DNA from 2 places in the Marinobacter sp. KMM 10035 genome. Region 1 is predicted to be linked to the other one. Evidence: predicted binding sites of a transcription regulator. Region 1 holds the regulator's gene; the other holds the start of a gene.
What was found. Region 1 encodes FliA, which starts transcription of late flagellar genes. Its sites were predicted from a motif close to CTAAAGTTTNNNNNNNNNNNGCCGNTAA; they were not measured.
Positions count from the first base shown of each region.

Region 2: AADB16_RS03785 (methyl-accepting chemotaxis protein) is a predicted target of FliA. The motif match lies at 2,075-2,102, and genes of this name have one in related genera.

Region 1 is NZ_JBBVMG010000001.1:1,927,789-1,931,207, forward strand. It holds gene flhF (flagellar biosynthesis protein FlhF) at 1-772, shown strand, start outside; gene AADB16_RS08670 (MinD/ParA family protein) at 845-1,657, shown strand; gene AADB16_RS08675 (RNA polymerase sigma factor FliA) at 1,689-2,432, shown strand; gene cheY (chemotaxis response regulator CheY) at 2,595-2,978, shown strand; gene AADB16_RS08685 (protein phosphatase CheZ) at 2,999-3,419, shown strand, end outside.
Region 2 is NZ_JBBVMG010000001.1:867,699-871,117, reverse strand. It holds gene uvrD (DNA helicase II) at 1-1,962, opposite strand, end outside; gene AADB16_RS03785 (methyl-accepting chemotaxis protein) at 2,201-3,419, shown strand, end outside.

The DNA.
Region 1 (3,419 bases):
CCTGGCAGGCTCGCTCTCCCGTCGCCACAAAGGCGGCAAGCTGGAAGACGGATGGAAGCAGTCACTTAAAATGCTCGTTGCGGGCGTACGCACACCCAATCAGGAATGGCTTGACGAAGGCGGTGTATACGCATTGGTTGGCCCTACAGGTTCTGGAAAAACAACCACCATAGGTAAGCTTGCAGCGCGTTACGTGCTGAAACACGGTGCCGATTCAATCGCTCTGGTTACGACAGATAGATACCGGGTTGCGGCCCATGAACAGCTTTTCGTATTTGGCCGTATATTGAATGTGCCGGTGCGAGTGGTGGATGAAAGCAACACCCTTGACGATATTCTTGATGAGCTGTCAGATCGGCACCTGGTGTTGATTGATACAGCGGGTCTAACCAGCACAGATAGAGGGTATCAAGAGCAGTTGGCAGAGTTGGCCCGTAGTCATCATAAGGTCCGGACACACCTGGTGGTTTCTGCAACTAGCCAGCCGCGCATTATGAAATCCGTCTGGCATTGCTATAAGATGGCAGGTCTTACAGGCTGTGTGATGACCAAGATTGACGAGGCCCTGACTCTGGGCGAATCTTTGGGCTTTGTGATGGAAACCGGGTTGCCGGTTGCCTACTACACAGATGGACAAAAAATCCCGGGGGATCTGCATCATGCTGAAGCAGTTCCACTTGTTCGTTTAGGCGTTGAGCGCCTGAAATTGCTTCAGCAGCAGGCAGCGGCAGAGACGTTGCCTGGCACAGAGCGCCCGCGGGAAATTGCGTGAGGCTCTGAAGTTCCGAGTTGTATCCGGCTATGAACCATATCCGGTTAATCCTGGCGAGAGATTATAAACAGTATGAGCAAAGCACATCCGGTACAGGTGATCGCGGTTTCCGGCGGCAAGGGCGGGGTCGGCAAGAGCAATATTTCAGTTAATCTTGGCATCGCTCTGGCTCAAAAAGGCAGGCGCGTTGTGTTGCTCGATGCCGATCTGGGCCTGGGAAATCTTGATGTGCTGCTCGGGGTAACCGCCAATCGTACCTTGCAGGATGTTTTGGCAGGAGAATGTGACCTCCGGGACGTTCTGGTAAATGGCCCTGGCGGGGTGAAGATTGTACCGGCATCTTCCGGAACTCAGCGCATGACTCAGCTCAGTCCCATGGAACACGCGGGCCTGATTAACGCATTCAGCGAGCTGGGCGATCAAATTGATGTGCTTATTGTGGATACAGCGGCCGGGATTTCAGAGTCTGTTGTAAGTTTTTTGCGGGCCTCGCAAGAACTGCTGTTGGTGGTGTGCGATGAGCCCACATCCATAACGGATGCCTACGCTCTGATTAAGCTGATGAACCGTGATTACGGTACTAATCGCTTCCGCATCCTTGCCAATCAGGTGAGTAGTGAGCAGGAAGGCCGCCATTTATTTGAAAAAATAACCCGGGTAACCGAACGATTTCTCGATGTGGCACTACAATATGTAGGTATGGTGCCCTACGACGAAGCTGTGAAGAAAGCCGTTCAGCGCCAGAAAGCCGTGCTGGATGCATACCCCCGAGCGAAAGCGTCGCTTGCGATCAAGGCACTGGCTGACAAGGTAGAAAGCTGGCCACTGCCTTCATCACCCCGCGGACACTTGGAGTTCTTTGTGGAGCGGCTCGTCGAAGTCTGAAACGGATCCCGTAAAAAATAAAACCGGATGCATGACATTGGCGAAAAACCTGGGAATTTATCATCAGGCTGGTGTGAAAAGTCCCTCGGACCTCATAGAAACTCACGCCCCCCTGGTAAAGAAAATCGCACTTCATCTTTTGGCTCGGCTACCGGCCTCGGTGCAGCTCGACGACCTCATGCAGGCGGGCATGATCGGGTTGTTGGAGGCCGCACAGCGCTATAGTTCGACCAAAGGCGCAACCTTTGAAACCTATGCTGGAATTCGCATCCGTGGATCCATGGTGGATGAAATTCGCAAAGGCGACTGGGTGCCGCGCTCTGTTCACCGAAACGCCCGTCGTGTCGCCCGTGCAATCAAGGCCGTAGAAGATCGAGAGGGTCGCGAAGCCCAAGACTTTGAAGTGGCCGAAGAGCTCGATATGGAGCTTTCGGAGTACCACGCCACTCTGGCCGACACCAATAGCGGACGGCTTTTTAGTCTTGATGAGCTCAATGAATCCGGTGAGCTGCCGATAGAAGAAACAGAGGCCCGGGATAATCCGCTGGATGATCTCACATCTGATTCGTTTCGCAGCAACCTGGCGGCCGAGATTGAGCTGCTTCCCGAGCGGGAAAAGCTTGTGCTGAGCCTGTATTACACGGAAGAGCTCAACCTCAAAGAGATTGGCGCTGTGTTGGGTGTCAGTGAAAGTAGAGTTAGCCAGATTCACAGTCAGGCCGCGTTGAGATTGCGTGGAAGGCTGTCCGAGTGGCGCCTTGAGGAGCACAGCTAGGCGTGGCAGGAGACTTCAGGGTTCTGATGAAGTGTAGTATTTGGTAACCGATGCTTTACAAGCGCGATAAAGATCAGACAATACATGGTTAAATCAGCGGCCTGCTACACTTTAAGCGCAAAGGTCAAAACGAATTCCGGGTCTTAATAACTGGAGGTCCCTTTGGACAAAAACATGAAAATTCTCATTGTGGATGACTTCTCCACAATGCGACGGATCATCAAAAACCTGCTCCGTGATCTGGGCTTCACCAATACTGATGAAGCGGATGACGGCAATACGGCTTTGCCCATGCTGAAAAGTGGCAAGTACGACTTTCTTGTGACGGATTGGAACATGCCGGGAATGTCTGGCTTTGATCTGCTCAAGGCCGTGCGGGCCGATGAAAACCTGAAAACCCTTCCTGTTTTGATGGTTACCGCCGAAGCCAAACGTGACCAGATTGTTGCAGCGGCTCAGGCTGGCGTAAATGGGTACGTGGTAAAACCATTTACTGCAGCCGTTCTAAAAGAAAAAATCGAGAAGATTTTTGAACGAATTCAGTAACTGGAAATTGGATGGGTCGTATGAGCGATAACAAGAAGATCCATCGGGGTCTTGAGCCAGAAGTGACCGAAAAGCTCCGGCACCAGGCAGCAGAGCTCGCCCAAAGCGTTGAGCGCGGTGATTATGCCAGCGCTATGAACCTGATCAACGAGTTAAGCGAGGTCAGGGACCAGAGTCTTTATCGTGAAGTCGGCCGTTTGACGCGAACGCTTCATGAGGCAATTCGCAACTTCCAGATAGATCCGCGCAGCCCGGAGCAGAAAGAAGTCCTGTCCCTGATGACCGATGCGTCCGACAGGCTGGCTTACGTTGTTCAAATGACTGGCCAGGCTGCCAATCGCACTATGGATCTGGTTGAAGAGAGCATGCCTCTTGCTCAAACCCTGCGCGAAGAAGCTACGTCATTGAGCCAGGAGTGGCAGCGATTGCGCCGCCGCGAAA
Region 2 (3,419 bases), 1.1 Mb from region 1:
CATCATGGCCGGGCGGGTTACCGTATTACGTAGGCGCACCTCCTGCAGGCAATCGCCGGGAATCTCCCGAACGAATCGGGAAAGCGCGTTGAACTTCTCCTGACCGTACAAACGGCGGGATTCGGCGTAGGTAATCACCAACTTTTTCATGGCCCGGGTGATGCCTACATAGGCCAGCCGCCGCTCTTCCTCCATGCGCCCCGGCTCTTCCAGAGACATGCTGTGAGGGAACAAACCCTCTTCAACACCGGCAAGGAATACCAACGGGAATTCCAAGCCTTTTGCAGAGTGCAAAGTCATGAGCTGCACACTGTCTTCGTGATCTTCCGCCTGAGATTCGCCAGCATCCAGAGCTGCCTGAGCAATAAACTCCGAGAGCGGGTCCACACCCTCTTCCACATCAAAATCTGCAAGGGCGTTAACCAGCTCTTCCAGGTTCTCCACCCGCGCCTGAGCCTTCTCGCCTTTTTCACTGGCGTGGTAGTCCTTCAGGCCGCTGGCTTCGATGGTCTGCTTCATAAGCCCATGAAGCGACGCGCCTTCAGCCATCGCAGACAGCTCTTCTATAATATCGAGGAACGCCTGCAGCCCGGTTTTGGCACGACCTTTCACCTGCCCGGCCGCCAGCAATCGCTCGGCCGACTCCCATAGAGATATGCTCAGGTTGCTTGCATATTCACGCAGCTCCGCCAGGCTTTTTGCGCCTATGCCACGGGTGGGCAAGTTCACCACTCGCTCGAAGGCTGCATCGTCCCGCCGGTAGTGCACCAAGCGCAAGTAAGCCAAGGCGTTGCGGATTTCCTGGCGGTCGTAAAAGCGCAGGCCGCCGTACACCCGGTAAGGGATGCCCTGGCGCATCAAGGACTCTTCCAGCACCCGGGATTGGGCGTTGGAGCGGTACAAGATGGCGGATTCGCTACGCAGGTTGCCTTCATTGACCCAGCTGGAGATGCTGTCGGCGATATAGTTGGCTTCGTCCTGCTCGTTGAATGCTGCGTACAGACTGATGGGCTCACCTTCCACGCCATCTGTCCAAAGCTCTTTACCGAGCCTGCCCTGGTTGTTGGCAATTACGGCATTAGCAGCTTTCAGAATCAGCTGTGTAGAGCGGTAGTTCTGTTCCAGGCGCACCAGCCGGGAGTTCGGAAAATCCCGTTGGTACTGCTGGATATTCTCTATTTTGGCGCCACGCCAGCCGTAAATGGACTGGTCGTCATCGCCCACCACAGTCAGTGGTACACGATTACCCGCAAGAACCTGCAGCCAGGCGTACTGAATTGTGTTGGTGTCCTGAAACTCGTCCACCAGAATATGCTGAAACCGCTGTTGGTAATGGGCCAGCAATTCCGGCCGGTGCAGCCAGAGTTCGTGGGAACGCAGCAGCAACTCGCCAAAATCCACCAGCCCACTCTGTTGGCAAAGTTCTTCGTATCGGCGGTACACCTTCACCATAGTGGAAGTGAAGTGATCCCCCGGGTTTTCCTGAATATGATCGGCCCGCAACCCTTCGTCTTTCTGGCTGCTGATAAACCATTGAGCCTGCTTGGGCGGGAACTGGCTCTCATCAATCTGGGCCTCCCGCATCACCCGCTTGACCATGCGCAGCTGATCATCGCTGTCCAGCACCTGAAAGTTCTCCGGCAGCCCGGCATCCTTCGAGTGCGCTCTTAGCAAACGATGGGCGATACCGTGGAAGGTACCAAACCAAAGCCCCCGTGATGGAATGTTCATCATCTCTTCAATGCGATAACGCATCTCTTTGGCGGCCTTGTTGGTAAAGGTCACCGCCAGAATCCCCGTAGGCGGAACCCGATCCACCTGCATCAACCACGCAATCCTGTGCACCAACACCCGGGTTTTGCCACTGCCGGCACCGGCTAGCACCAACAGGTGGTCATTTTGTGCCGTAACCGCCTCACGCTGGGCATCATTCAGGGAATCGATAATGTGGGAGACATCCATGGAAAATCACTATAGTCCGGAGAATGGGGAATTCAGATAAAAGATTATAACAAGTCAAAGCCGAGCCTGCCCCGCTCCCGCTCGATGGTTTATCGTTTAGACTCGCCTCACTATAAAGTTACTGCAAAATCAGCCGACAACAGAAGATAACAGTACGAAACACAATCACCATTTCGTCTACCCATAGCAACCTATATGATCGTGCCGCCACACTGGGTTGTTCCGTCAGGAAAAGACTATGCTGTCATCACTTAAAATCTCACAAAAACTTGGCTTACTGGTCAGCATTGCCATCCTCGCATTCGTGATCAGTCAGGGCTTCGCATTTATAACAGAACGCTCCAACTCTGAGCGCCTGAGCGAGGTAAAAGATCGCCTTTATCCAACGCTGGAGCTGACCACCATCAACGAAGGCCAGTTGAAGTTGATGGAGCAACAAATCAGTGGTGCAGTTACCACGGGGGACGACCAGCAACTGGAAGCAACCCAGGCGTATCGAGACACCATTGCGACCAACCTGGAAAAAATTGCGGAACTGAGCCCCGCCCAAGCCAGCAACATCCAAAAGCTGAGCCGAGACCTCGACAATTACTACGACAACGCGTCGCGCCTTGCCACCTCCATTATTGACGGCACCGCCGACTTCACTCGCATTGGTGACGACGCGGCCCGCAACGCAGCGCGCCTGGAGCAGCTACAGGCCGGCCTGAACACCATGCTTGAAAACAATCGGGCGCGGTTCCAGAGCGCTATTTCGGAAACCGCCGAAGCCTCAAGCAACGCCCAGACTCTGGCACTGATTATCCTGGTCTCTACGGTTGTTGTGCTGATTGCAATCAGCCTGGTGATCGGCCGCTCCATATCCGCCAGCCTTACCCAGATTATCGACTCCCTGAAGAACATGGCTTCCGGCGAAGGTGACCTGACCCGGCGCCTGAACTACGAAGGCCGGGATGAGCTTCGGGAGCTAGTGAACCAATTCAACCTGTTCGTTGCCAAGCTGCATAAATCGTTTGCCACTATCAGCGATGACGTGAACGGACTGAACACCGCCACAGGCCATCTGACCAATGCCAGCCGAGCAAACCTTGAGCGCATCAGCAGCCAGGCCCAGGCCATTTCATCCACCCGAAACTCGGTTGATGAGCTGGTAAAAAGTGTTGAGGAAGTTGCCGGTTTTGCTTCAAGTGCATCGGATCAAACCCAGGACGCTGCGCGCTTCGCCCAATCGGGCCAGGAGAAAGTGCAGAATAACGTCGCGACCATCCGCGAGCTGGTCGGCGACATTGAAAAAACTGCGGGCCTGGTGAACCAGTTTGATGAGTTCTCCGCCCGGGTTGGCGGCCTTCTGGACACTATTCAAACCGTTGCAGAACAAACCAACCTGCTGGCTTTGAACGCTGCCATTGAAGCCGCCCGCGCGGGCGAACATGGCCGCGGTTTCGCAGTTGTGGCTG